4 regions of the Halomonas sp. A3H3 genome follow, and region 1 is predicted to be linked to each of the others. Evidence: predicted binding sites of a transcription regulator. Region 1 holds the regulator's gene; each other region holds the start of a gene.

Region 1 (7,211 bases):
TATTACCTGCGCCGCCTGTATCGATGCCTGCGATAGCGTGATGGATAAAATGGGCTACCCGCGGGGCTTGGTGCGCTACACCACCGAAAATGCTCTGGAAGGCAAAAAGAGCCATATCATGCGCCCGCGCCTGCTCGGCTACTTCGCCGCTCTGGTGCTGATGATGGGCGCCTTTGCCTGGGCCATTAACGACCGCATGCCGCTCAATTTTGACGCTGAACGCGAGCGTACCCAGCTCTACCAAATGACCCGCGACGGTCAGATTAGCAATGTATTTAGCCTGACCATTCGCAACCTGGATGATCAAGACCACACCTACCAGCTAAGCGTTGCTGGATTGCCCAGCCTCACTCTAGACAGCAGTGCTATTAGCGTACCCGCGGGGGAGTCGCGCTTCGAAGCCGTCACCGTGACCGCCGATCCCGACGATTTACAGCAACCCAGCCACCCCATTGTATTCACGCTGCAGGCTCAACAGGATGCGGATATTCGTATCGAGCGCGAAACCAGCTTCCTGGGCAATATTAGGAGATAAGCAACTATGTCATCCCTACCCTCTGGCGATAAGGTGACGCCTTGGTATAAGCAGTTTTGGCCGTGGTTTTTAATCGGCATTCTGCTCTCATCCATTATGTTTAGTATTACCTTTGCCGTTATGTCGGTTAAAAGCTTCGATGGCATGGTTGTTCAGGAGGATTATTACAAGCATGGCAAAGCCATCAATATGGTGCTTGCCAAGCAAGACCGTGCCAGAGAGTTAAACCTAAGCGCAGATTTACGCCTTGATCCGCTTACCAGCGATATTGTGATTGATTTAAGCGGCGATGCGCGTCCCGACAAACTCTATTTGGATTTTATCTTCCCTACCGAAGATGATCGTGATCAATCCTTCGTACTTGAGCATGTCCGTGACGGCCGCTATATCACACAAGGCCCTGACAACCTGCGTTACCGCTGGTATCTGCAGATTCAGCCCGCGCTGGAAAATGCCGATTGGCGCCTTACCGGTGAAGCCACATTCCCCGATGAAGACAGCGTCACACTACTGCCGGGAGGACGCAAAGCAAGCGAATGAGCGACGTAACGACTGCCGCGCCCTGCTACCACTGTGGTAACCCGGTGCCCGCTGGGGCGCCCTGGTCGATTACCCTTGATGATCATGCCCATCCGCTCTGCTGCCCTGGCTGCGAAGCGGTGGCCCATGCCATCGTCGATGGGGGCCTTGAAAGCTACTACCGCTACCGCACCGAACTGCCCGAACGCCCTGATGAACATCAGGCTGCCAAAGCCGATACCTGGTCGGTGTTTGACGACCCCGGACTTCAGGCACAGTTTGTTCACCCCGACGGCGATGAGGGCAACGTCAAAGCGACCCTCGCCATCGAAGGCATTACCTGTGCTGCCTGCGCCTGGCTGATCGAGCACCGCCTGAATGCCTTAACGGGAATTGCCACCAGCGCAGTGAACTTAACTCACCACCGCCTGCGGGTGAGCTGGGATCCTCAGCAGCTGAAGCTCTCGCAACTGCTGGCCGAACTGGCCGCGATTGGCTACGAGGCCCAGCCCTACGAGCCAGACCAGGCCCAGGCGCGCCTGCAGCATGAAGAGCGCATGAACGTACGTCGGCTGATTATTGCCGCCGTCGGCATGATGCAGGTGATGATGTTCTCGATCCCGATCTATGTCTCCGGCCCCGGTGAAATCAGCGAAGACTTCTACGCACTGTTCCACTGGCTCTCCTTTGCCCTGGCCACGCCAGTGGTGTTTTTCTCCGCCCAGCCGTTTTTCCGCAACGCCCTGCGCGACCTGCGCACCGGCGTACTGGGCATGGATGTGCCGGTGTCACTGGCAATCGGCGGGGCGTATCTTGCCAGCAGCTATGCGGTGCTGTTTGACGTGGGCGAGGTCTATTTTGACTCGGTGACCATGTTCACCTTCTTTTTGCTGTTTGGCCGCTACGTGGAGAGTCGCGCCAGGCGCCGCAGCGGGCATAGCGGCAATGCGCTGAGCGGCGTGCTGCCGATTTCGGCCACACGGCTGGAAAGTGACGGCAGCGAGCGCATTCTGCCCGCCAGCGAACTCACTCCCGGCGATCGCGTATTGATCAAGCCCGGCCATGGCGTGCCTGCCGATGGCATCATCGAGGAGGGTGAATCGAGCCTGGACGAATCAATGCTGACCGGCGAATACCTACCAGTAACCCGCCGAGTGGGCGACCGCATTACCGGCGGTAGCCAAAACATGGAAAACCCGCTGGTGATAAGGGTTACCCACGCAGGGCGCGATGCCCGTGTAGCGGGTATCGTCGATCTTACCGACCGTGCCTTTGCCAGCCGCCCGCGGCTAGCCCAGATGGCTGCGCGTATGGCGCACCTATTCGTGCTGCGCCTGCTAGTAGTCACAGCCTGCGTGACTATCGCCTGGTGGTTTATCGACCCCTCGAGGATGCTCTGGGTGCTACTTTCGGTGCTGGTGGTGACCTGCCCCTGCGCGCTGGCGCTGGCCACTCCCGCGGCACTGGCAGCTGGCCATGGCCAACTGCGAAAGCGCGGTGTCTTGATCACCCGCGCCGATGCCATGGAGACGCTCTCTAACGTTACCCGGGTGATTTTTGATAAAACCGGCACCCTGACCCGCGGCGAAATGCACCTTACCCAAACCCAGCCCTTTGGTGAATTAACCGCCGAGCATGCACGGGCCATTGCCGCCGCCCTTGAGGCCCACTCGGAACACCCGATCGCCCGCGCCTTTAGGCCGTTCCGGGATGCGACCCTGCAAGCCAAAGATATTCACAGCCACACCGGGCAAGGGCTCGAAGGGAGCCTAAACGGCGCTCGTTGGCGGTTGGGCAAGCCCAGGTTTGCAATAGATAGCGCAATGGATAGCACAATAGATAGCACCGAGGATGACGTCATAGCGGCGCCGGCCAAAGGTCAGTGGCTGCTGCTTAGTGAAAACGGTGCACCCCGCGCCTGGTTTGGCCTGCACGATGGCGTTCGCGACGACGCTGCCGCCACGATCAAAGCCCTCCAGACTCTGGGGTTAAGCGTGGAGCTGCTATCTGGTGACACCGAAGATGCCGTGGAAAGCCTGGCCGATCAGCTCAATATTGCCATCTGGCATGCGGGCACCAGCCCGGAAGGCAAGCTGGCCCGGATGAAAGAGCTTCAAGCCGCAGGCGAAACTGTGGCGATGATTGGTGACGGCATTAACGACGTGCCGGTGTTAGCCGGTGCCGATGTGGCGATTGCCATGAATGGCGCAACGGACCTAGCCCGCACCCGCGCCGACGCAGTGCTGCTCAGCCCACGCCTGATGCGGATTTTTGAGGCCATCGAGATTTCCCGCGCCACCCGGCGTATCATGCGCCAGAACATGATTTGGTCAGTGTGCTACAACTTTTCGGCGCTGCCGCTGGCGGCAATGGGTCTGGTGCCGCCCTGGCTAGCTGCAATTGGAATGTCGCTTAGCTCGCTAGTAGTGGTGGGTAATGCCCTGCGACTGTCGCGCTGGCGACCTCAGCCCGCGCCAACGCTCGACACCTCAACACCGGTGGCCGCATGACGATTCTTTATCTGTTGATCCCGCTTTCCCTGATTTTGCTGGGCCTCGCCGTCTGGGCGTTTTTCTGGGCGGTGAAAAATGATCAGTTCGATGACCTAGAAGGCCCAGCGCACCGCATTCTATTTGATGAGGATGAAAACGATCTTAGCCCTGAGCAGCGCCGCCAGCATCAGCAGGCAAAGCAAAAATCTTCCGAACCATCAGCGGCAGACACACCCGACGACCAAGAGCCTCGGCCATGAATCCAACGGGGCTTGATCTGCCGCCGCTAATGGCGGCGTTTGTGTTTGGCTTGATGGGCGGCGCCCACTGCATTGGTATGTGTGGCGGCATTATGAGCGCGCTCACCTTTGCAGTCCCCCCCAGCATGCGTCATCCGGCGCGCATGGGAGGCCTGCTGCTCAGCTACAACACAGGCCGCATTGTTAGCTATATGAGCGCAGGCGCGCTGGTGGCACTGCTAGGCACGCTGTTTTCCCTTTCTGCTACGGCACGCCTGCTACTCCAGGTATTTGCCGCACTGATGCTGATCTTAATGGCACTGTATATCGCCAACTGGTGGAAAGGGCTGCTCAAAGTGGAGGCCGTTGGCCGGCGACTATGGCGCTTTATCGAACCCGTGGGGCGTCGCTTGATGCCCGTAGTGCATATTCCCCAAGCCTTCGCCCTGGGAGCGCTCTGGGGCTGGCTCCCCTGCGGGTTGGTCTACTCCATGTTGGCCTGGAGCTTAGCGATTGCCGACCCGCTTCAGGGCGCTCTACTCATGGGCGCCTTTGGGCTTGGCACCCTACCTGCGCTGCTTGCCACTGGCCTGGCTGCCCGCCAGCTCAGCCATTTGATACGTCACCCCGCGACCCGCAGCGTGGCAGCGCTGACAATTATCGCTTTTGCACTGTGGCAACTGTGGACGCTTTCGGTACACAACCTCTAATAGCATGACGTGGCTCAACATTTACCTCCTAACCACGGGTTAGGCTAGCGGCATTTCCTAACGTCGGAGCGCCCCTTCATGCCCGTTCATACCCCTGCTGCCTTGCCTCTTGCACCCGCTGCTGCCGCAGCCCCTATGCAGCCGGTGTGGGACGAAGCGTTACTGAGTCGCTACGACACCAACGGCCCACGCTACACCTCCTACCCCACGGCGCTGTCGTTTCACGACCAATTTACCCCTGGCGACCTGACCCAGGCATTGGAGCGTAGCAATGCCAGTAAGCGTCCGCTCTCTCTGTACGTTCATGTGCCCTTCTGCCGCAAGATCTGCTTCTACTGCGCGTGTAATAAAATCGCTACCAAAAACACTGCCCTTGCCGAGCCCTATATAGCCCGGCTTGACCGTGAAATGGTGCTGACCGCACGCCACTTGGATACATCACGACCGGTGGAGCAGTTGCATTGGGGCGGCGGCACGCCGACATTTCTCAGTTTGAACCAGATGGGCGACCTGATTGATCGACTGGATGCACGTTTTGGTCTTTCATCGTCTGCTGATCGCGATTACGCAATTGAAATAGATCCTCGCGAAGCGGATGTGTTTACGCTGCGCCATCTCGAATCCCTCGGCTTTAATCGCATCAGCCTGGGCGTGCAGGATTTAAGCCCGCTGGTGCAGAAAGCGATTAACCGTATTCAGCCTCGGGTACTTACCGAAACGCTGATGGAGGAGGCGCATCGCCTGGGCTTTCGCTCGCTCAATCTCGACCTAATTTATGGCTTGCCATTTCAGACTGAAAAGAGCTTTGCCAACACCCTACGCCAGGTGATCGAGCTCAACCCGGCGCGCCTTTCTGTGTTTAATTACGCGCATATGCCCGAGCGTTTTGCCCCGCAGCGGCGCATTAATGTCGATGACTTGCCAGGCGGAGAAGAGAAGCTAGCGATTCTGCGCACCACCATCGAAATGCTCACCGCAGCTGGCTATGTGCATATCGGTATGGATCACTTTGCCCGCCCTGACGATAGCCTGGCTATTGCCCAGCGCGAAGGCTCGCTGCAGCGCAACTTCCAGGGCTACTCCAGCCATGCTCAGTGCGACTTAATCGGGCTTGGCGTATCGGCGATTTCCCGTATTGATGACGTCTATGCGCAGAATCCTAGCGATCTGGCCCGCTACGAAGCGGCGCTGGATCAGGGGCAGCTTGCCACCGTGCGTGGCATACGCTTAAGTGATGACGACCTGATCCGCCGGGATGTGATTGAGCGGCTGATGTGCAATATGGGCATTGACCTGACCGCCGTTAGCCAGCGCTGGAACATTGATGCCCCACGCTACTTTGCGCCTGCGCTTGAGCGCCTGCAAAGCGCCGAGCAAGATGGCCTGCTGGCACGCAGCGGCGACCAGCTTAACGCAACGCCAATGGGTCGACTGCTGATTCGCCATATAGCAATGGCGTTTGATACCCATCTTTCCGGGCAAACGGGACAACAGTATTCTAAGATTGTTTAATCACCTTATTGCAGGCATGCTAAAGCGACTATAATAAGTAAGGATTTTCTAATTGATAAGCGGGACCCTCTCAAGGAGCAAAGCATGTTGGAACCCATGAGCCGTCGGCGCTCGCTACTCCATGAAGCTCGCTGCCAAACCTGCAGTTTGAGCTCACTGTGCCTGCCACTTGCCCTTGAGCTGGACGACGTGGGGCAGTTTGACGCCATTATTCGTCGTCGCGCGCCGCTGAAAAAAGGCGAACCGCTGTTTCGTCAGGGCGACACCTTTACCAGCGTTTACGCAGTCCGTTCGGGCAGTTTGAAACAGATCACCGCCGAAGGTAACGGCAGCGAGCAGTTGACCAATTTCTACCTGCCCAGTGAATTGGTGGGGTTGGATGGCATTGACGAAGAGCATTACCCCGGTAGCGTTATCGCCCTGGAAACGACCACCGTCTGCGAGATTCCTTTTGACCGCCTGGACTTACTCTCGGAGGAGCTGCCCGAACTGCGTGGCCAGCTTTATCGCAGCATGAGCAAAGAGTTGCGCGATGACCGGCGTATGATGCGGCTACTTTCGCGTAAAACCGCCGATCAGCGGCTGGCAAGTTTTTTGATTACCCTCTCGGATCGTTTTCGTCGCCGGGGCTACTCGCCTTACAGCTTTCGCCTCTCAATGCCCAGGGCTGATATTGGCAACTACCTGGGCTTAGCGGTGGAAACGGTCAGCCGCATACTAAGCCGCTTTCAGCAGCAGAGTGTGGTGGCGGTCTCCGGGCGAGAGGTCAACATTCTCGATATGCCGCGCTTGATTACCCTCGCCGAAGAGGAAGAGCAAACAGTTAGCTGACGTTAAAGGCTTGGATACGCCCCGCCAGTAGCTCTGCTTGCTTGGCCTCAAGGCCTTCAAAATCGAACAGGCTGCGGTCGGCCAACTGGGAAGGGGCAATGTTGGTGACAGCCTTGAACATGCTCTCCAGGCGGCCAGGAAACTTTTTGTCCCACTCGGCGAGCATCTCTTTGACCACCTGACGCTGCATATTAGGCTGGGAGCCGCACAGGTTGCAGGGAATGATTGGGAACTCCATCAGCCGCGAAAACTCAGCGATATCCGCTTCTTTGCAGTAGGCCAACGGCCGAATAACGATATTCTTCCCATCATCGGATAGCAGCTTTGGCGGCATCGCTTTCAGGTTGCCGCCAAAGAACATATTGAGAAACAG
Region 2 (7,211 bases), 1.6 Mb from region 1:
GCGGCACCCGGCACACCAGCCACAATCGATTGGTGCGTGACTACCCAGGTGCCGATGGCCTAAAAACGGGGTTCATTCGCGCCTCTGGCTTTAACGTGGCCACTACCGCAGTGCGCGGTGATCGGCGGCTGGTGGGCGTCGTCATGGGTGGTTTTTCATCCCAGTCCCGGGATACCCATATGGCCAATCTGCTGGATCGTAGCTTCTTGCGTGCGTCGCTACGCGACCAGCAAAGCTGGATGGGTGACACCAGCTTCTCGCGGGAATTTATGGCCTTTGCACCCCCTGCTCAGCCGGTGGCACCACAGCAGCCAGCGCCACGCCAACCCCTGCTGGCGGTGGTCGAAACGTCAACATTGTCACCATCGAGTAACTCTACCCCCTCAACGCCGGTTGTCGATCTTGAAGAACAGCTAGCCGATATCGTCACCATTCAGCGCCCAACGCCGGCAAGCGAAGATCCACAGCCCGACCCACTTCAAGCGTTCATTGAGCGTGAACGCAAGATGGCCTCTGTCAATGAAACGGGCGGCGGCTGGGGGGTGCAAGTGGGTGCTTTCAGTCGTGAAGCCCAGGCACGGCAATTGGCGCAGCAGGCGGCTCAGCGGATTGCACAGACTTTAGGCGGACGCATTGCTGTAGACACGGTAGAGGGCCAAAACCCGGTTTATCGCGCCCGGCTAATGGCATTGGACGAGCAGCGCGCTCGCCAAGCGTGCCGTGAGCTGCACTCCCAAGGTATGGACTGTATGGTCGTTAACGCCAGCTTGTAAGGGGGTGGGCCGTCATCACCCCGCCAATGGTTAATTGGCGGGGTTTTTCTTTTTTGGCACTTTGTATTGACCAGTGAACAGGGAGATCGCGGTGACAACCTCGCTGAAAGGCATACTCTGCATGTGTTTGGGCGTTCTTTTCCTCGCCCTAGGCGACGCTGTTTCCAAGTGGTTAGGTGAAGTGCACTCGCCACTGCAGATTATTTTCTTCCGTGCCTTGATATCGCTACCGCTGATTGCGCTGCTTGCCCATTTTGCCGGTGGGTTACGCAAGCTGCGTACGAAACGGCCGGGCGTCCATTTGCTGCGCGGATTGATTTATACCGCCACCATGGTCTGTTTCGTATGGGGGCTAACGCTGCTCCCCCTGGCGGAGGCCACGGCGATTGCCTTTGTGGCGCCGCTGTTTGTGACCCTGCTTTCGGTGCCATTGTTGGGTGAGCGCATTGATCCACCGGTGCTGATCGCATCCTTGGTGGGGTTTGCGGGGGTGCTGATCGTGGTGCGGCCCAACGGCGATGCGTTTCAGATGGGCGCGCTGGTATTGGTGGGGGCGGCGCTATTCTATGCGCTGATGATGATTACCGCCCGGCGCTACGGCGCCCGCGAACACCTCTGGGCAATGCTGTTTTACATGACCTGTGTGCCGCTGGTGGTGACCGCGCTAACGCTGCCATGGGTGTGGCAGACACCCCAGCCGTGGCACTGGGTAGGCTTTTTCGCCTCCGGAATATTGGGCGTTGCGGCCACCGCTTTCATCACCTTGGCCTTTCGGTTTGCTCCTGCGGCCATCGCCGCGCCGTTTGATTACACCGCTATGCTCTGGGCGGTACTGCTGGGCTGGTGGTTCTGGGGTGAAATGCCGGATCTCTGGGTCTGGGTAGGCAGCGCCTTGATAATGGGCAGCGGGTTAGCGGTGGCGTATCACGACCGTAGGACAACCCTTAAACGTCGTCCTACCGCTTAACTGACGTCACTCTACCGCCACTTTTTGATCTAGGTCACGGAAGCGGTGAGCTTGCCAAAACGGCGGATTTGGGCTGGTTATAATCCTGGCCTTTCATCGCAGTCCGCTGCGAGCCATCGTCCTGATCACGGTGACTGTCTATGCAAGCCCCCGAACGACTGAAGCAAGCTCCCGAGCTCCTTTCCCCTGCGGGCACCTTCAAGAACATGCGTTACGCCTTTGCCTATGGGGCCGATGCGGTCTACGCAGGGCAGCCACGCTATTCTCTCAGGGTGCGCAACAACGATTTTAAAATTGATAACTTACATCGTGGTATCGAGTATACCCATGCCCGAGGCAAGCAGTTTTACGTTGCCTCCAACATTGCCCCTCACAACAGCAAACTGAAAACCTACCTTCAGGATATGGCGCCGGTGATCGAGGCAGGGCCCGATGCGCTGATTATGTCGGATCCCGGTTTGATTATGATGGTTCGTGACCGCTGGCCGGATCAACCTATCCACCTCTCAGTGCAATCGAACGTCGTCAACTGGGCTGCCGCCCAATTCTGGCAGCGGCAGGGTATCAGCCGCATCATTTTGTCTAGGGAGCTATCACTGGAAGAGATCGGCGAAATACGCGAACAGTGCCCAGGCTTAGAGATCGAAACCTTTGTTCACGGCGCACTGTGTATCGCCTATTCAGGGCGTTGCCTGCTGTCGGGTTATTTCAATCATCGCGACCCTAATCAAGGCACCTGCACCAACGCGTGTCGCTGGAAATACAACACCATAGCGGCAACCCACGATGACACGGGCGACTTAATAGCCGCCCAAGGAAGTGGTAGCGCTGCGGCCGGCAGCCCAGACGAGCTTTCGGCGCTGATTGAAGACGTTTCCCGCCCTGGCAAGCTGATGCCTGTGCATGAAGATGAACACGGCACCTACATCATGAACTCCAAGGATCTGCGCGCGGTGCAGCACGTGGCTCGACTGACGCAAATGGGTGTGGCGTCACTAAAGATTGAAGGACGCACCAAGTCCCATTACTACGTCGCGCGTACAGCGCAAGTTTATCGCCAAGCCATTGATGACGCCGTCGCTGGGCGCCCCTTTAACAAACGGCTAATGGATGAACTTGAGAACCTGGCGAATAGAGGGTACACCGAAGGTTTCTATCAACGCCATGTGCACGGTGAGTTCCAAAGCTATGAGCAGGGGAACTCGATCGGCGTTCACCAACAGTTCGTCGGTGAAGTGTTGGGTTTCGATCCGGCTCGTGGCAGGTTGGAAGTCGAGGTTAAAAATCGCTTTGAAGTGGGGGATGGCATGGAGCTGATGCTGCCAGGTGGTAATCACCGCTTCGTGCTTGAGCATATCGAGAACTTGCGAGGTGAAGCGCAGAGCGCAGCACCTGGTTCTGGGCATCGCGTGCGAATCCCCGTTCCCAAGGTCAGCATTACCCCTGAACAGCTTGAGTTTGCGCTGTTAATGCGTGATCTCAAGCCTTCCAGAGCAGCACAACCTGAATCGTTAGGGGTAGCGATCAGCTAAACGCATAAACGTCCATCGCAAGCACACCGTGCTCTACGCTGTGGTGCAGCTGTTTTGCGTCGCCTCCTGCCCCCATGGCCACCAGCAATGGCTGAAAGTGTTCAGGGGTCGGGTGGTTCTCCTGCGCATAGGGTGCGCGCTCCCAGCTAAGCAGCGCTTCACGATCATTGGCGATAAGGCGCTCGCTTACCCAAGTGGCAAATTCATCTACCCAGGCGGGCACAGGGCTCTCCTGGGGCATGATTTCATACAGGTTATGGGTCAGGCTGCCCGAGCCGATCACCAAAATCCCCTCTTCCCGCAGAGCCGACAGGCGCTCGCCCAGCGTGGCCAGCTCCGCATTGCTCCAGCGCACCGGAAGCGACAGCGAGACAACCGGCACATTGGCGTCAGGAAACATCAGTGAAAGGGGCACCCAGGCGCCGTGATCCAGGCCGCGCTCTACCCGCTCGGCGCCCAGTAACACGGCCAGCCGTTCAGCCAGTTCCGGCTCACCCGGGGCAGGATACTGGCACTCGAAAAGCGCCTGTGGGAAGCCGCCAAAGTCGTGAATGGTTTCTGGCTTGGCGCTGATGCTGACCTTGAGCGCCAGGCTCTCCCAGTGCGCTGAGACCACTACCACCGCCTTGGGCGCAAGCTGCCTACCCAGTTCGCGTAGAAAGGCATGAGCCGGGGTTTTATTGAGGGCCAGCATGGGCGAACCATGGGAAATAAACAGGCTAGGTAACATGAGTGAGTCTCCTCAGCAGCATGGCCAACGCTGGCGGTAAGCAAGCGCTGGCAATAGGGTTAGGCGATAGTTTTAGGTGTTAGGCGAATCGGTTGCTTAACACCCAGCGGCCGCTGCCCAGGCCCGCTTGCACGATTAACGCCAGCGTCCAGAACACCGGGAATTCCCAACCGCCGCCGGTATTTGAGAACATCCAGCCGTTGCCAAGATGCACCCAAGCAGCGCCGAGCAGTACCGGCACCAGTGCCAGGCTCACCCAGCGGGTGTAAACACCCAGAATCAGGGCGGCTCCACCGCCCACTTCCGCGGCAATGGTCAGGTAGGCCAGAAACCCTGGTAAACCCAGTGATTCAAAATAGCCGACGGTGCCCGGTAGGGTAAATACAAACACCTTGAGCAAACCGTGAGCAAGGGCCATCACACCCAGTGCGACGCGCAGTAGCGAGATGGCCTGGGGTTGTAAAGAGTGCTGTACAGAGGGCTGTAGAGAGGGGGCAGAGTGAGTATGCGTTGTCATCGTAGTAGCTTCCATCGAGTGGTTGATGACGCTACTTTACAGCCGGATAAGATCGAGATAATCAGCGTATTTTGCACATCACTGTTGCGTAATGGGCGACAATCCAATGCTCTGTTCCCAAACTGGCGGATCGCCCCACGCCTCGGTGAGCAGGTCGATGAAGCGCTCCACCTTGGCGGGCAGGTAGCGCCGGGCGGGGTAGAGGGCATGAACATCGAGCCGTACCGCTGGCTCATTGGTCAAGATGGGCACTAAACGCCCGCTGGCGATACTCTCTGTGACCAGAAAGCTGGGCTGCTGAGCGATGCCCAGGCCAGCTTCCGCGGCGTGGGTGAGTACATCGCCGTTATTGCTTTCCAGTGGGCCATTGACCGTCAATGACTGCGTGGCAATCTTCCAGTCAGCGCTCTGTTGGCCGCTGCGGTAGCGTAGGCAGTGGTGCTTGGCAAGGGCTTGAACGCTGTCGGGTTCACCGTGGTTGGCAAGATATTCAGGCGATGCGCAAAACAGTAGGCGGCAACGGGTCAGGCGGCGCGCCACCAGGCTGGAGTCGGGCAGGCTGCCGATACGGATCGCTACGTCGTAACCCTCTTCAAGCAGGTCGACACGGCGGTCGTTCAAATCCAGGCGCACTTCCAGCGCCGGGTGGGTATGCATAAACTGGGCGACGAGTGGCGCCAGGTAGCGGGTGCCAAAACTCATCGGCCCATTAACGCGCAGCCGCCCACGCACATCGCTGGTACCTTGGCCCACCTCGGCGGCGGCCTCATCGAGCGCTTGCAGTATCCCTTGGGCGCGGACTAGATAGCGTTCTCCGGCCTCAGTGAGATGTAGTCGTCGCGTGGTGCGTTGTATCAGTCGCGCGCCCAATGTCTCTTCCAGTGCCATGACTTGGCGGGATACGCGAGTGCGGGAAATATCCAGCGCTTCAGCAGCGCGGGTATAGCTACCCAACTCGGCTACCCGCACAAAAGCGACGATATGCTCTAACTGATTCATGACGCCGAATCGGCTTGGAAAATCTGAAAAGCGCGCGCTGCCTGGTAAGGGTCGGGCTGGCCACAAATGGCCGATATCACCGCTAAACCGTTCGCTCCCGCGCGCTGTACGCTAATCGCATGATTCGCTTTCAGCCCACCAATGGCCACGCTGGGCAGTGGGCACGCCTTGACCAGCGCCGCTAAACCGCCAAAGCCGATGGGCTGGGCGTGATCTTGTTTGCTCTCGGTGGCAAACACGGGGCCAATCCCGACATAATCGAGTAGCTCAAACGGAGAGACTTGCAGCTGGGCGATAGTATTGATCGACAGGCCGATAATCGCTTGCTCACCTAGTACCCGGCGCGCTTGCTGAACGGCAGCGTCGCTCTGACCGACATGCAGGCCATCTGCCTGGCTTTCTAGTGCCACCTGCAAACGATCGTTAATGATCAGCGGGACTCCGGTGCCTGCCAGAAGCGCTTTTAACCGTTTGGCTTGGGCAATCATCTGTTCATCGCTGGCATGCTTGTCACGCAACTGCACGGTGGTGACTCCGCCTTTTACCGCTGCCTCAACCGTTTGTTCCAAACCATGCTCTCGGCAGAGCGTGGCATCGGTGACCAAGTAGAGCGATAGATCAAGCGGCATGGATTGCCTCCAGTTGGGCATAAGTAGTGAGGTCGTCAGGGGTGAGTTGATACAGCGCATCCAGCAGTGCCACTTGAAAGCTACCAGGCCCGTTGGCGTGGCTGCCCGCACGCTCTCCTGTGACCGCAAAGCAGGCCAGCGCGGCTGCCGTTGCACCCAGTGGGGCGTCGCGGTTGGCAGCCACAAATCCCGCCACTAGCGCGCTCAGCCCACAGCCAAGCGTTGTTACGCGGGGCATCAAAGGATGGCCACCGTTAATGCGGTAGTGCTGTGTGCCGTCCGTCACCCAGTCGCTTTCACCGGTCATCGCGACAATACAGCCGTGTTTTTGCGCTAATGCTATTGCAGCGTCCACGGCTTGGTCGGTGGCGGCTGTGGCGTCCACGCCGCGGCCTTGGCTAGCTAAACCGTTAAGGGCAAGAATTTCAGACGCATTGCCACGAATCACGCTGGGTTTAGCGGCCAGCAGCTTCGCGCACAGCGTTTGGCGATAGCGCGTGGCGCCAACGGCGACGGGATCTAATACCCAGGGAATGGCATGCTGATCGGCAGTCGCTGTGGCGGTGAGCATAGCGTCAGCCCAGTGGGCAGAGATCGTACCGATATTAATCGACAGCCCCGCGGAGATAGCCGTGAATTCAGCCACTTCTTCAGGCGCATGCAGCATGGCGGGCGACGCGCCGGTGGCTAACAGCAGGTTGGCAGTGCTGTTCATGGCCACATAGTTGGTCATACAGTGAACCAGCGGTGTCACTGAGCGTAGCATCTCAAGGTAATCGCCAAGCGGGCGTAGGGTCATAGCATCCTCCCGGCAGGGAGGTGGTAAGCGTTACCACGACTCCCTACGCCGGTGTTATCCGGTTCAGGTTCAAAGGGTGCTTCTCAGCCCAACCGTAACGGAGGGCGCCCCTGTCGAGGGATTACTATCCTTGCCTGAAGTAGCCCTGTAAAGCCCCGGATGCGGACGATAGCAATCTAACGAAACGAAATACGCGTACCGTAGGTAAGCATTTCATCAGGTGTCATCGCTTTACCCTCGACCCCAATCATCTCGTCACCACACT
Region 3 (7,211 bases), 1.5 Mb from region 1:
TTGGCGTGTCTGAGAGGCTGTAATGCCGATAAACCAGCTCGCCATTAATGGTTAGACGTACACCGATATACTGACCTGGCTCATGCTCAGCCACACGACCTCCATCCTCGGGCTCAAGGATAAAAGAGCGAATTAAAGCACTTTCCTGCTGGGTACTGGCAATCTTGAAACGGCGTGTGCCGCGCCATCCCCCCGGGCGTTGCTCAAACTCACGATAGCGCTGGTCTTCGAGGTCAATTAACAGGGCGGCAAGCTCGTTATATAGAGCGCCCCATGCGTCGGCGATTTCCGGGGTGACAGCTTCACCCAGCACTTCGTCAATCGCTGCCAGCAGGCATTCACCGACAATAGGGTACTGCTCGGGAAGAATGCCTAGCGAGACGTGTTTACTGACCACAACATCCAGAGTAGCACGCGCCTGAGCTGGATTACTGCGTAGTTGCACATAGGCCAACACGGCGTTGGCCAGGGCACGGGGCTGACCACCGCTTTGCTGATGAACCTCATTAAAGAGCGGCTTAACCTCTGGGTAACGGGTAAACATCAGCGGATAGAAGCGCTGCGTAATCGCATTCAGGTGTTCGGCCACGACGGGAGCGGTCGCGTTGATCAGCTTTTCTTGCTCATGTGTTAGCACGGATAATACCTCAAGCGTTAAGATTCATTACAAATGCATCTTAACGCCAAAAGCGATAAATACCAACCATGCAGGGGCTCTGTTGAGGAGAGGGGCTGCCAGCCATTTGAACAACAAGGCCTGAACACAATGCAAAAGCGCTTGGTATGGAGTGACGATGAAGCTTATCTGTGTCTATAAGATGCATTTTTGATACTTGTCATGGTTTTTGCTATTGGCCTGGCGCACAATGCAAATCCAAGTAATTCAGTGGGGTATTATGCTATGTCGACTATCACCTCCTCCCAACCTGCCTCCAAACTCAAGCAACTGCCGTTGTTACGGCTGGCTTTTCGGCCCTTTTTCCTGTTGGCCGCGCTGTTCAGTATTTTATCTCTACTGGTATGGCTTGGCTTTTGGCATGGCAATATTTTGCTGCGCCCTTATGGCGGCCTGGTGTTCTGGCATCAGCATGAAATGCTGTTTGGCTTTGCAGCGGCGGTGGTTGGGGGGTTTTTGCTTACCGCTGTACAAAACTGGACCGGATTGCCAAGTTTAAACGGCGGGCCGCTACTGGGTCTGGTGGCGTTATGGCTATTAGGTAGGGTGCTGATGGCTTTTCCCATGGATTTGCCAGGATGGCTGCTGCTGGCGGTTGACCTTGCATTTCTTCCAGTGGTCGCCATTACTATGGCGCGTCTGGTTATTACCGCAAAGCGTTGGCGCAACTTGATCTTTATACCTGTGCTGTTGCTGTTTGCCACGGCTAACCTGGCGATGCACTTAGGGGTGATGCAGGGTGACGCCGAGCTGATCCGCCAAGCCGCCTACTTGGCCGTACTGTTAATCACACTGATGATGACCGTAGTGGGCGGACGTGTGATTGCCATGTTCACTGCCAATCGTTTGGGCCGCACCAAACCTGAACCTATTGCTTTGCTCGAAGGAGTGACGCTGTTGAGTACGGCTGGCGTAGTCGTGCTGCAACTGGTCATCATGTTGGGGGTTGCCATTCCTGCTTTATTAATGGGGGGAGTGATGCTCTTAGCGGCGTTGGCCAACACTGTTCGCATGGCGCGTTGGGGTGGGTTGCATAGCTGGCGTGAACCTTTACTTTGGGGGCTGCACGGCAGCTACGCCTGCATTCCGCTAGGGCTTGTCATGTGGGTCTTGGCACTCATGGGGCTGATGCGCGTTGAACTTGCCGTGCACGCCCTGACCATTGGTGGCATGGGCACCATGATGCTGGCCATGATGGCCAGAGTTTCGCTAGGTCATACGGGCCGCCCCATACGCACTTTGCCCGGTATTGGTGTGGCGCTGGGCTTAATGCTAATAGCCGCCTTGGTGCGCTCACCCGTCTTGGCGCTATTTCCCCAGATCACCCACTGGACCTATACGCTGAGCATCATCTTCTGGTGCGTTGCCTACGCAATATTCGTCGTGCACTACACTTGGCCGTTGATGCAGGCGCGAGTCGACGGTCAGGATGGCTGAACGAATAATAGATGGCGCCTGCATCCGTCCGGATGCAGGCGTATTAAAACCATTGAGGTATTCAAACGCTCATTAGCGATCAGCCAGGGTGACCCGGGCACCGCCAAAGGCAAGACTGCGTGGGTTAGCCACTGGACGGTTGTTGGTGAGGCGGGTAATACCTACCCCGCAACGGCCCACCATCCAGATCAGGCAGGCTGTAAAATAGAGGTAGCCCAGAGCCCAGGGGGCTACTGCCGGTAGCCCGATCCAGCCCAGTAGATGCCAAATGGCAGTGAACAACACCCCGCCTAATAGCCCTAACCAAAACGTTCTAATCTGAAACTGCAAATGGGAAGCGACCCACTCCTCGGCATCGTTTCTTTTCATGTGGGCAATGAGTACCCCTATGGGGGCGGTGACCACCGCTAATACGCTACCCAGAAAGAGCATATAGACAACGATAGCCGCGCCACGCCCGCGGCTTTTCTTAAACGTATTAGAGGAAGTCGACGTTGAAGTGGCCGCGGAGTGAGATGCGGAGGGCATGGATGATGGGGAGATAGCCATAGAAAACCTCATTCGGCAAAGTGGGAATCATTAATAGCGCGTTAAAATGCATTTTTAATGCATTTATTGTAGAGCAACTATGCAGAATTTCCTTAGCTGAAATTAATAGGGTTGTTTCTAGTGATCGTCAGACATTGACGGTGGGGATACGCATTAGGCCTGCCAACTGCGGGTAACGATTGGACAACACATCTGCCAAAGTATAGCGGTCAAGCACCTCCAGAAACGCTGACAAGGCTTCGTTTAGAATGGGCTGGAGCCGACACGAGGGAGTAATGATGCAGTTGTTATCGCTATGAAAGCACTCGACTAGCTCCATGCCATGTTCCATTTCGCGCACGAGTTTACCCAGCACGATAGTAGCGGGGTCTCGCGTGAGCAATAGGCCACCGTTCTTGCCCCGAATAGCGGTAACGTAGTTCTTCTGGCTAAGCTCCTGAACGACTTTCATCAGGTGATTGCGAGAAATATCAAAGGTCTCTGCGATCTCATTGATAGTAGAACGCTCTTCGCCTTTCACGGCGAGGAAGATCAGCACGCGTATTGAATAATCGGTGAATCGAGTGAGATGCATGGAGTGTGCTTTGCTCCGAGAGTAATCCAACTGTAAAAGAAACATGTTGTATGAACGTTCAGTAAGTTGCAATCAGAACATGGGGGTACTAATGCTGACCTGAGTCAAGAAGGAAAGCGTTATTGCCTTAGCTCAAGCTGGTCAAAGTACGGTTTCAAACGGCTTACCAGCGCATTCATCTGAGCTGTAGATGGAGTATTGGCAACTGGCTGAGAATAGGTGGGATCGAAGCATTGCTCGCTGCGGGCCACCTGCAGCGCATAGTGGCGTACCCCACAGTCGGCAAGACTCAGTGCCAGGCGTTCCACATCGGTAAGCTGAAAATCTTTCCAGTGAATGGTGGTACGGCACTCGAAATTGAGTCCGCTGTCGAGCAAAGCCTCCAAGCTGCGGGCATGCAACTGCCAGATGCCGGGACGGCCGCAGATGCGGTCAAACTCTTTTCCGCGTCCTTTTACATCCAGCCCCACCCAGTCAAGGTGCGGTAATAGCTGGGTGAGGCGGTCAGGATAAGGGCCGGCGGTATGTAGTCCCACCTTAAAGCCCAATGCTTTCACTTCCTTTACTGCATCGGACAAACCGGCATTCAGGGTGGGCTCACCACCGCTGAAAACCACCGCTTCCAGCAGGCCTTGCCTGGTGCTCAGGAATTCCCGTATCGCTTGCCACTCCTGGGGTTCACCTCGGCGCGACGGGATCATGTTGGGATTGTGGCAGTAGCCGCAGCGTAGCGGGCAGCCTTGGAGAAAGACAACACACGCCAGATGATCGGGATAATCCAGTGTGGTCATGGGCACAAGGCCGGCAATCGGCAGCCGAACCGAAGATAATTTAGTTGTGATGTCGTCAAGTGTCGTCTGCATAGCCATAGTGATATCCCCCTGCTGGGGCGCCTGTAGCCAGACCCCCCAGCTGTCGTTAGAGAAAAGTGAGGGCTAGCTACCGAGAGGCGGCGGCTTCAGTAAAATGGCGTCGCTCCTGGTGTTCGGCACGTTTGCCGATATTGAACTGACTTACCGGGCGGTGGTAGCCCATGACGCGGGTCCAGACTTCGCAGCGCTGGCGCTGCTCAGTGGGCAAGCTAGCATATTGAGAGGTTTGCATTAGCGTGTTCCTTAAACGAGTTGAGAAAAAGTGAGGCAAATGCCTCAAGCCGTGGCGGCGTCGATTGCGCTCGCCGTTTTTGCCCAAAGTGCTTCGTCGCACTTGGGGCAGAACTCATGTTCACCCGACAGGTAGCCATGCACCGGGCAGATCGAAAAGGTGGGTGTGACTGTGAGGTAGGGTAAGCGAAAGTGAGAGAGCGCCGTTTTAACCAGCTTGCGACAGGCGGAGGCCGAGGTAATCCGTTCGCGCATATAGAGATGCAATACCGTGCCACCGGTGTAGCGAGTCTGTAAGGGGTCTTGATGGCTCAGTGCCTCAAAGGGATCATCGGTATGACCCACCGGCAATTGACTAGAATTGGTGTAGTAGGGCGCCTCGGGTGTACCGGCTTGAAGAATGTCAGGAAAGCGCGTCAGATCCTCCCGGGCAAAGCGGTGAGTGGTGCCCTCTGCCGGGGTGGCTTCAAGGTTATACATGTGGCCGGTCTGTTCTTGAAATTCGCGCATCCGCTCCCGAACGTGGTCAAGAAGATCCAGTGCCAGCTGTAGCCCTTGGGCGTCGGCGATATCGCAGCGATCCCCAGTAAAGTTGCGCACCATTTCGTTGAGCCCATTCACACCCAGAGTAGAGAAATGATTGCGTAACGTGCCCAGGTAGCGCTGGGTAAAGGGGTAGAGCCCCTGATCCATTAGTTGCTGAATGCGCTCGCGCTTGAGTTCGAGGCTATCGCGCCCGAGCGACAGAAGGCGATCCAGCTCGCTGAACAGCCCGGCCCGGTCGCCGGCAAAGCGGTAACCCAACCGGGCACAGTTGATCGTCACTACTCCCAACGATCCGGTTTGCTCCGCACTGCCGAACAGACCGTTGCCGCGTTTGAGCAGTTCACTCAAATCAAGCTGCAGGCGGCAGCACATGGAACGCACCATGTGGGGTTCCAGATCCGAATTGAGAAAGTTTTGAAAGTAGGGCAGTCCATACTTGGCGGTCAGTGCGAAGAGCCGCTCGGCGTTGTCGCTTTCCCAGTCGAAATCATGGGTGATGTTATAAGTGGGTATCGGGAAGGTGAACACACGCCCGTGGCGATCCCCGGCCTCCATGACTTCCAAATAGGCCCGGTTGATCAAGTCCATTTCAACCTGCAGTTCGCCGTAACTGAACGGCTGCTCCTCTTCGCCGATAACCGGTACCTGATGGCGCAAGTCGTCGGGGCAGACCCAGTCGAAGGTTAGGTTGGTGAAGGGCGTCTGGCTACCCCAGCGCGAAGGTACATTTAGGTTGTAGATGAATTCCTGAAGCGCCTGCTTAACCTGCGCGTAGGTCAGGCCGTCCTTGCGCACGTAGGGTGCCAGATAGGTATCGAAAGAGCTGAAGGCTTGTGCCCCGGCCCACTCGTTCTGCAAGGTGCCAAGAAAATTAACCATTTGCCCCAGGGCACTTGAAAGGTGGCGGGGCGGGTGGCTTTCGGCTCGTCCCGGTACCCCATTAAATCCCTCTAGCAGCAAAGTACGCAGCGACCAGCCGGCGCAATAGCCGCACAGCATATCCAGGTCGTGAATATGCAAATCACCTTCCCTATGAGCTTCCCCCACGGTGTGGGGGTAAATCTCATCGAGCCAGTAGTTGGCTATCAACTTGCCCGAGACGTTGAGGATTAAACCGCCCAATGAATAGCCCTGGTTGGCATTGGCGTGAACACGCCAGTCGGCGCGTTGGAGGTACTCATTGACCGTCGAGGCGACGTCAATATGATGCTTTGCTACCTGAACGCTTGTGGAGCTTTTCACCCAATTCACCTATATATGCTATATTTAATAAAAATAAATACTATATATGGTGTTAAAGGGTAAGCGTTCAGGATTTTGCAATAAATGACCCAGGTCAAAAATGGTGGGGAAAAATAGTAAGGCGTGGTGGCGCCTAGGCTATTGTTTTAGCCGGTCATCGTGCGGGTGTTATCCATACCCGGTCGGCCATACCAGTAACCGTCGCAGATTTCAGCATCCACCAGTGTCAAAGGATCGGGCGTAGCTAACCTGCCGTGGCGGGACTGATCGAAAGCCTTGACCACCTCGGCCATGCCTTCCGCCCGTGGGCTGAGACGTGCCACTGATACCCCCATATCCGCCATGACCATAAGTTCATGGCGCAGATCCTGGCAGGCGCTGGAAAGGGTTTGAATACCGTTCAGGGTAAAAACATCCCGGGACTCTTGTGAACGTAGCACCAAGCCTTCGGGGTACTTTTGGCAGACGAACTTGCAGCGGTCTTTGGGTGTTTGGTGACGCCGGGCGGTAAAACAGCGTGACGACCAGGCCAAGGGGAGATGCCCGTAGGCGAATACTTCGCATGGGTGGGGAACGCCTGCCTGGTGGCAATCGTTAATAAGTTTGGCTAAGTCTTGCTGTGACATTTCCACCGGCGCTTGCCAACGCCGCATGCCGGCACGGGCCATAACGCCCAGTGTCGCCGGGTTGTAGAGGTTGAGCGCAGCACCGGCGATGAACGGCAGTCCGGCACTGGAGAGTCGTTGCAGGGCGCTTTGGTCATTGGCCTCGACGATAAAATCACCGTTGTCACACAGCTTGCGCAAGTCACGCAGGTCGGCTTCGGACTCGACCAAGGTCTGGCTGGCGAGTACTACCTGCTTGCCCGCCTGGCTGAGCTCGCGCCCAATGCCTAGCCAGTCGTCCAGTTTCATATCGCGGCGCCGCGAGCAGACGGTTTCGCCCAGGGTTATAATCTCTACCGGCCAGTCGGCCGCCTCGCGGTAGAAGTCGGCGTAGCGTTGCCGAGTCCAGTAAAAAAGCACCGGCCCGAGGGAGAGTTGCAGAGGGCCGGTTGATAAGGTCGGTGATAGGGGAGGTGTAG
Region 4 (7,211 bases), 1.5 Mb from region 1:
ATCACTTCCGGATCGTTGGGATCTAGGAAAATCTCGCACTGGCGGTGGTAGAGATCACGCTCGTCAGGGGAGCTTGCCACTTCCTCGATCCGATCAGCGTCATACAGCAGCACGCCGAGATAGCGAATGCGGCCCACACAGGTCTCGGAGCAGATGGTCGGCTGACCGGCCTCGATACGCGGGTAGCAGAAAATACACTTCTCGGACTTACCGCTTTTCCAGTTGTAGTAGATCTTCTTGTAGGGGCAGCCGGAGATACACATACGCCAGCCACGGCACTTGTCCTGGTCGATTAGAACGATGCCGTCCTCTTCCCGCTTGTAGATCGCACCACTTGGGCAAGCCGCTACACAGGTTGGGTTCAAGCAGTGCTCGCACAGACGCGGCAGATACATCATGAAGGTGTTTTCGAACTGGCCGTAAATATCTGCCTGCACCTTGTCGAAGTTGGCGTCTTTGCGCCGCTGGGCGAACTCGGTGCCAAGAATCTCTTCCCAGTTCGGGCCCCATTCGATCTTTTTCATACGCTGACCGGAAATCAGCGAGCGCGGACGCGCCACCGGCTGGTGCTCGCCGATCTTGGCGGTATGCAGGTGTTGGTAGTCGAAAGTGAACGGCTCATAGTAGTCATCCATCTCGGGCAAGTCGGGGTTGGCGAAAATGTTCGCCAGCACCCGCCATTTGCCACCAATACGCGGTTCAATCCGACCGTCGTTACGGCGCATCCAGCCGCCCTTCCACTTGGCCTGGTTCTCCCACTCTTTGGGATAGCCGATACCGGGCTTGGTCTCGACATTGTTGAACCAGGCGTACTCCATACCTTCGCGACTGGTCCAGACATTTTTGCAGGTCACCGAACAGGTGTGGCAACCAATACACTTATCAAGATTGAGAACCATGCCTACCTGGGAACGAATTTTCATTTCACGGCCTCCTGAACGCTGTCATTGCCTTCACCATCCAGCCAGTCAACGTGTTTCATCTTGCGCACTAACACGAACTCATCGCGATTTGAGCCGACGGTGCCGTAATAATTAAAACTGTAAGAGAGCTGCGCGTAGCCGCCGATCATATGGGTTGGCTTGGGGCAGACACGGGTGACCGAGTTGTGAATACCGCCCCGCGTACCGGTGACCTCAGAGCCAGGGACGTTCACGTTGCGTTCCTGGGCGTGGTACATCATCACCATGCCCGCCTTGACCCGCTGGCTGACCACTGCCCGCGCGGCAATCGAGCCGTTGGCGTTGTAGACCTCGATCCAGTCGTTGTCCTCGATATCGATCTCAGCCGCGTCAGCCTCGGAGAGCCACACCACCGGGCCGCCTCGGTTAAGCGTCAACATCAGCAGGTTGTCCGAGTAAGTGGAGTGGATGCCCCACTTCTGGTGCGGCGTGAGAAAGTTCAGCGCCTTGCTCTTGAAGCCGTTGTCGGCGGGAAGCTGGAAGCCTTTGGCCGCCTTGGTATCGATGGGCGGACGATAGACCAGCAGGCTTTCACCGAAAGCGCGCATCCAGGCATGATCCTGATAGAACTGCTGACGACCACTCACGGTGCGCCAGGGAATCAGCTCGTGAACGTTGGTGTAACCGGCGTTATAGGAGACATGCTCATCCTCGAGGCCAGACCAGGTCGGGCTGGAGATAATCTTGCGCGGCTGGGCGACGACATCGCGGAAGCGGATTTTTTCGTCATGTTTGGGCCTTGCCAGGTGGGTATGGTCACGCCCGGTAATTTTGGAGAGTGCATCCCACGCTTTTACTGCCACGGCGCCGTTGGTTTCTGGTGCCAGGGTCAGAATCATCTCGGCGGCATCGATAGCGCTGTCGATCAACGGACGCCCTTTATGCGGGCCATCCAGCTTGCGATGGTTGAGTTTGCCCAGCAGCTCGACTTCAGCATCGGTATTCCAAGCGATACCCTTGCCGCCGTTACCAATGCTTTCCAGCAGCGGCCCAACAGAAGTGAAGCGCTCATAGGTTTCGGGATAGTTGCGCTTGACCTCAATCAGCGATGGCATGGTCTTGCCGGGAATCGGCGCGCATTCGCCCTTCTTCCAATCCCTCACCGCCGGCTGGGCCAACTCTCCTGGCGAGTCGTGCTGCATCGGCAGCGTGACCAGGTCGGTCTCTTCTCCCAGGTGGCCTACACACACCTTGGAAAACGCTTTGGCAATACCCTTGTAAATATCCCAGTCGCTGCGCGATTCCCAGGCCGGGTCGGTGGCGGCAGTCAAGGGGTGAATAAAGGGGTGCATATCAGAAGTGTTAAGGTCGTCCTTCTCATACCAGGTCGCCGTCGGCAGCACGATATCCGAGTAGAGGCAGGTGGTGGACATGCGGAAATCCAGCGTCACCAGCAGGTCGAGCTTGCCTTCCGGCGCCTCGTCACGCCATACCACTTCTTCGGGCTTCTGGCCGCCGAAGTCGCCCAGATCTTTACCCTGAATACCGTGGCGAGTACCCAGCAGGTACTTGAGCATGTACTCATGGCCCTTACCGGAACTACCCAGCAGGTTGGAGCGCCAGATGAACATATTACGCGGGAAGTTCTCTGGTGCATCCGGGTCTTCCGCTGCAAAGCGCAGTTCACCGCTCTTGAGCTGCTGAACAGCATAGTCGGCTGTCGACATACCCGCGGCTTCGGCTTTTTTCGCTAGGCGTAGCGGGTTAGTGTCCAGTTGTGGTGCTGACGGCAGCCAGCCCATGCGCTCAGCACGCACGTTAAAGTCAATCAGGCTACCGGGGTAATCCTCGGCCTTGGCCAACGGCGAAAGAATTTCTTTAATCTCGAGCTTCTCGTAGCGCCACTGGGAGGAGTGACTATAGAAGAAGGAAGTAGAGTTCATGTGGCGCGGCGGGCGCTGCCAGTCGAGGCCAAAGGCCAAAGGCGTCCAGCCAGTCTGCGGACGCAGTTTTTCCTGACCAACATAGTGGGCCCAGCCGCCACCGCTTTGACCGATACAACCACACATGACCAGCATGTTAATCAGGCCGCGGTAGTTCATATCCATGTGGTACCAGTGGTTCATACCGGCACCAACGATGATCATGCTACGGCCGTTGGTTTTATGGGCGTTGTCGGCAAACTCACGGGCAATACGGGTGCACTGCTCTGCCGAGACACCGGTGATTTTCTCCTGCCACGCGGGGGTATAGGGGCGAATCTGATCAAACGAGGTCGCGCCATCATCTTCGCCGTCGCCGACAAAGCCACGGTCGATACCGTAGTTGGCACACATCAGATCAAAAACGGTGACCGCCAGCATTTCGCTGCCATCGGCTCTCTTTAACCGCTTGGCGGGCAAATTATGAAACAGCAGGTCATCGGCGGCGCCAACACCGGCCCCTTTTACGTGCTCAAAGTGTTCATGTTCAATGCCACCGAAGTAGGGAAACGCTACCCGCGCGACGCTGTCGTGATGGTCAGCCAGGCTTAGTAGCGGTTTGATTTCGGTGCCTGCGGCATCCAGCGATTCCAGGTTCCATTTGCCCACTTCATCGCCGGTCTCACCCCAGCGGAAGCCGATGGAGCCGCGCGGTACCACCAGCTGGTCGCGGGTTTCGTCCCAGGCGACGGTTTTCCACTCGGGATTGTTTTCCTGGCCCAGGGCAGCATCAAAATCACTGGCACGCAGTTGGCGACCCGGTGCGAAGCTGCCATCTTCACGCACTTCCAGTTCCACCAGGAACGGCATGTCGGTATAGCGGCGCACATAATCAGTGAAGTAAGCACTGGGGTTCTCAAGGTGGAATTCCTTGAGGATGACATGGCCCATGGCCATCGCCAGGGCGGCATCGGTACCCTGCTTGGCGGACAGCCATTCGTCGGTGAGTTTGGAAACCTCGGCATAATCCGGGGTGATCGAAACCGTCTTGGTGCCTTTGTAACGTACTTCGGTAAAGAAGTGGGCATCCGGGGTACGCGTCTGGGGCACGTTGGAGCCCCAGGCAATAATGTAGCCGGAGTTGTACCAGTCAGCGGACTCAGGTACGTCGGTCTGCTCGCCCCAGGTCATCGGTGACGCCGGCGGCAAATCGCAGTACCAGTCGTAGAAGCTCATGCAGACGCCACCAATCAGCGAGAGGTAGCGACTACCTGCGGCGTAACTGACCATGGACATGGCAGGAATCGGCGAGAAGCCGAGAATACGGTCGGGGCCGTACTGCTTGGCGGTGTAAACGTTAGAAGCAGCGACCAGCTCGTTGAGCTCGTCCCAGTTACCGCGAACGAAGCCGCCCATGCCGCGAGCACGCTTGTACTGTTTGGTCTTGGCGGGGTCTTCGACAATAGACGCCCAGGCGTCGACCGGATCTGGGTTAGCCTTGAGCGCTTCGCGCCATAGCGCCAGCAACGGCTTGCGGATCAACGGGTACTTGAGGCGGTTAGCGCTGTACAGATACCAGGAGTAGCTGGCGCCGCGGGGGCAGCCACGCGGCTCATGGTTAGGCAGGTCGGGACGGGTACGGGGGTAGTCAGTCTGCTGGGTTTCCCAGGTAACTAAACCGTTCTTAACGTAGATCTTCCAGCTACAGGAGCCGGTGCAGTTCACCCCGTGGGTGCTGCGTACTACTTTGTCGTGCTGCCAGCGGGCACGATAACTATCTTCCCACTGGCGGGATTCGCTGCGTAGCTCACCGTGTTCGTTGGCAAAAGGCTCGCGGGACTTGCGGAAGAAATTCAGCCGATCTATGAAGTGACTCATGGTCGATCTCCAGGCTCCTCGGAAATTTGCATACCCGACAGTGCGGGTTCCATGGAGTGGATTCTGCGTGATCGACAAGCGAATTACTGCGTGATTACCTCCATATACACCCTGTCTACCCCCAAGGTGATAGAGCGGCCAACGTAAAGGAATAGACGGTTGGCACTGTTGAAATTACACCGTGCGCGAATAACGGTTTTCCGTTGGTTTCAGGTAGGCGTCGAACGCCATGGCCAGGTTGCGGATCATCAACCTCCCTGAAGGCAGCACCTCGATTTCATGGTCGCGCAAAGCAATTAACCCGTCGTCCGCCATCTCTTCGAGGCTCGCCAAGGCACTCGCGAAGTAGCTGCGAAAATCGACATTGTGCCGGGCTTCAATAGCGGAAAATTCAAGTCGGCCGTGACACATCAGGGTATTAATGACATCGCGGCGCAGGCGGTCGTCATCGCTAAGGCGATAGCCACGGAAGACCGGTAAACGCCCTTCATCCAAACGATGCTGATACTGGGCAGTTTCCTTGACGTTTTGGCTGTAGGTATCGCCCACCTTGCCAATCGAAGTAATGCCCAGCCCAATCATGTCGCAGTCGGCGTGGGTAGAGTAGCCCTGAAAATTGCGCTGCAGAGTGCCATTTTCACGGGCCAGGCTCAGCTCGTCATTCGGAAGGGCGAAGTGATCCATGCCGATGTAGACATATCCTGCAGACGTCAGACGGTTAATCGTAAGTTCCAGCAGCTCCAGCTTGCGCTCGGGTGGCGGCATGTCTTCGGGGCGAATTAGCCGCTGAGCTTTAAACAGTTCGGGCAAATGGGCGTAGCTATAAGCGGCAATGCGATCCGGTTGCAGGTCAATAATCTTGGTTAGCGTCGTATCGAAACTCGCCACCGTCTGCAGCGGTAAACCGTAGATCAGGTCAACGCTGACCGATTCAAACCCCGCCTCGCGGGCAGCCTTGACCAGGGATACCACCTGCTCTTCGCTCTGGACGCGATTGACAGCTTGCTGCACGTCGTGATCGAAATCCTGCACACCGAAGCTCAACCGATTGAAGCCCAGCGCGTAGAGCTCGTACACCTGTTCGGGTGTCACGGTGCGAGGGTCTACCTCCAGCGAGAATTCACGCTCTTCAGGTGCGGCGAAGTGAAAGGCTTCGTCCAGCGCCGCCATCAGTTCGCGTAGCTGGGCATTGCTTAAGTAGGTTGGGGTGCCGCCGCCCAGATGCAGTTGGGTCATTTGGCGGGTGGTATCGAACAGCGCTCCCTGAACACGTATCTCCTGTTTTAACCACTGGAGGTATTCGGCAGCTCGCTCGGTATTATGAGTAATGATTTTGTTGCAGGCGCAGTAGTAGCACAGGCTTTTGCAGAACGGGATATGCACATAGACCGAAAGCGGCTTGGGTACTGCGACCCGATTACTGCGCTCGGCGGCGCTACGGTAATCATCCTCGGCAAACGCGGCATGAAACTGGGGCGCAGTGGGATAAGAAGTGTACCGCGGGCCTGGGCGGTCATATTTCTCTACCAGGGGGCGATTGAAGAGCAGTTCATCTTGCATGATCGAAGTAGGTCTCTGAAAAGGGGCTCTAAAAGAGGTCTCTGAAATGGAACTCTGGAAGTGGGTGCAGCAAGCATTGGTTAATATTCATACAATATACGTTTTAAAAACTGCCTGCATCCAGCTTGCCTACTCTGCAGCGTTATCCTCTTTTGAAAGCCACCCCGATATGACCTGTGTCAAAAGCCGACAAAAAATAGGCGACTAAAATGCTCGGACTTTTCCCGCAAGGAGTCTCGCTATGGAGCTTGTATGTCCCGCTGGCAACCTGCCCGCTCTAAAGCGCGCTGTAGATGAAGGTGCCGACGCTGTCTATTTCGGTTTCCAGAACATCACCAACGCACGGCAATTCGCCGGGCTAAACTTTACCGACAAACGTGCCCGCGAGGGGGTCGATTACGCCCACCGACATGGCAAACGCGTTTTTTGCGCCATTAATACCTATCCCCAGCCCGATGGCTGGGAACACTGGACTCGGGCCGTGGATCAGGCCGCCGAACTGGGCGTGGATGCGCTGATTCTCGCCGATATGGGACTGCTCGACTACGCTACTCGCCATCACCCCGAAATCTCGCGGCACCTCTCAGTGCAGGGTTCGGCGACCAGCCATGAAGCGCTACGCTTTTACCACCAGCATTTCGGCATTAAGCGCGCCGTACTGCCAAGGGTGCTGTCAATCACTCAAGTACGCGACCTGGCCAAGCAAACACCGGTAGAACTGGAGGTGTTCGCTTTCGGCAGCCTGTGCATCATGGCCGAAGGACGCTGCTATCTCTCCTCCTACCTGACCGGCGAATCGCCCAATACCCGGGGCGTCTGCTCGCCAGCGGCTCATGTCCGCTGGGAAGAAACGCCAGAGGGCTTAGAGTCTCGCCTTAACAATGTTCTTATCGACCGCTACGCCGAAGGCGAGCGCGCGGGCTACCCCACCCTATGCAAGGGTCGCTTC

Evidence for each region. The regulator FNR, encoded in region 1, switches genes on or off when oxygen is low (the NO sensors DNR and NnrR bind a similar motif). The targets are predictions, from matches to a motif close to TTGATNTANATCAA.
Region 2: a site for FNR is predicted at 1,765-1,778, ahead of trhP (prephenate-dependent tRNA uridine(34) hydroxylase TrhP). Genes of this name have one in related genera too.
Region 3: a site for FNR is predicted at 6,212-6,225, ahead of HALA3H3_RS21230 (ribonucleoside triphosphate reductase). Genes of this name have one in related genera too.
Region 4: a site for FNR is predicted at 6,432-6,445, ahead of hemN (oxygen-independent coproporphyrinogen III oxidase). Genes of this name have one in related genera too.

Annotation. Positions count from the first base shown of each region.
Region 1 covers NZ_HG423343.1:3,157,571-3,164,781, reverse strand. The annotation lists gene ccoG (cytochrome c oxidase accessory protein CcoG) at 1-535, shown strand, start outside; gene HALA3H3_RS14000 (FixH family protein) at 542-1,075, shown strand; gene HALA3H3_RS13995 (heavy metal translocating P-type ATPase) at 1,072-3,564, shown strand; gene ccoS (cbb3-type cytochrome oxidase assembly protein CcoS) at 3,561-3,806, shown strand; gene HALA3H3_RS13985 (sulfite exporter TauE/SafE family protein) at 3,803-4,495, shown strand; gene hemN (oxygen-independent coproporphyrinogen III oxidase) at 4,574-6,007, shown strand; gene fnr (fumarate/nitrate reduction transcriptional regulator Fnr) at 6,092-6,838, shown strand; partial or broken gene ttcA (tRNA 2-thiocytidine(32) synthetase TtcA) at 6,831-7,211, opposite strand, start outside.
Region 2 covers NZ_HG423343.1:1,556,211-1,563,421, reverse strand. The annotation lists gene HALA3H3_RS06840 (D-alanyl-D-alanine carboxypeptidase family protein) at 1-773, shown strand, start outside; gene HALA3H3_RS06835 (DMT family transporter) at 865-1,740, shown strand; gene trhP (prephenate-dependent tRNA uridine(34) hydroxylase TrhP) at 1,881-3,272, shown strand; gene HALA3H3_RS06825 (DODA-type extradiol aromatic ring-opening family dioxygenase) at 3,265-4,002, opposite strand; gene HALA3H3_RS06820 (DoxX family protein) at 4,082-4,519, opposite strand; gene HALA3H3_RS06815 (LysR family transcriptional regulator) at 4,598-5,518, opposite strand; gene thiE (thiamine phosphate synthase) at 5,515-6,147, opposite strand; gene thiM (hydroxyethylthiazole kinase) at 6,137-6,946, opposite strand; TPP riboswitch at 6,970-7,068, opposite strand; gene HALA3H3_RS06800 (hypothetical protein) at 7,123-7,211, opposite strand, start outside.
Region 3 covers NZ_HG423343.1:4,672,974-4,680,184, reverse strand. The annotation lists gene hmpA (NO-inducible flavohemoprotein) at 1-637, opposite strand, end outside; gene HALA3H3_RS21255 (NnrS family protein) at 902-2,113, shown strand; gene HALA3H3_RS21250 (DUF4870 family protein) at 2,186-2,662, opposite strand; gene HALA3H3_RS21245 (Rrf2 family transcriptional regulator) at 2,790-3,236, opposite strand; gene HALA3H3_RS21240 (anaerobic ribonucleoside-triphosphate reductase activating protein) at 3,356-4,105, opposite strand; gene nrdD (anaerobic ribonucleoside-triphosphate reductase) at 4,176-4,340, opposite strand; gene HALA3H3_RS21230 (ribonucleoside triphosphate reductase) at 4,385-6,136, opposite strand; gene HALA3H3_RS21225 (U32 family peptidase) at 6,274-7,211, opposite strand, start outside.
Region 4 covers NZ_HG423343.1:4,665,456-4,672,666, forward strand. The annotation lists gene narH (nitrate reductase subunit beta) at 1-923, opposite strand, end outside; gene HALA3H3_RS21210 (nitrate reductase subunit alpha) at 920-4,702, opposite strand; gene hemN (oxygen-independent coproporphyrinogen III oxidase) at 4,877-6,262, opposite strand; gene ubiU (ubiquinone anaerobic biosynthesis protein UbiU) at 6,504-7,211, shown strand, end outside.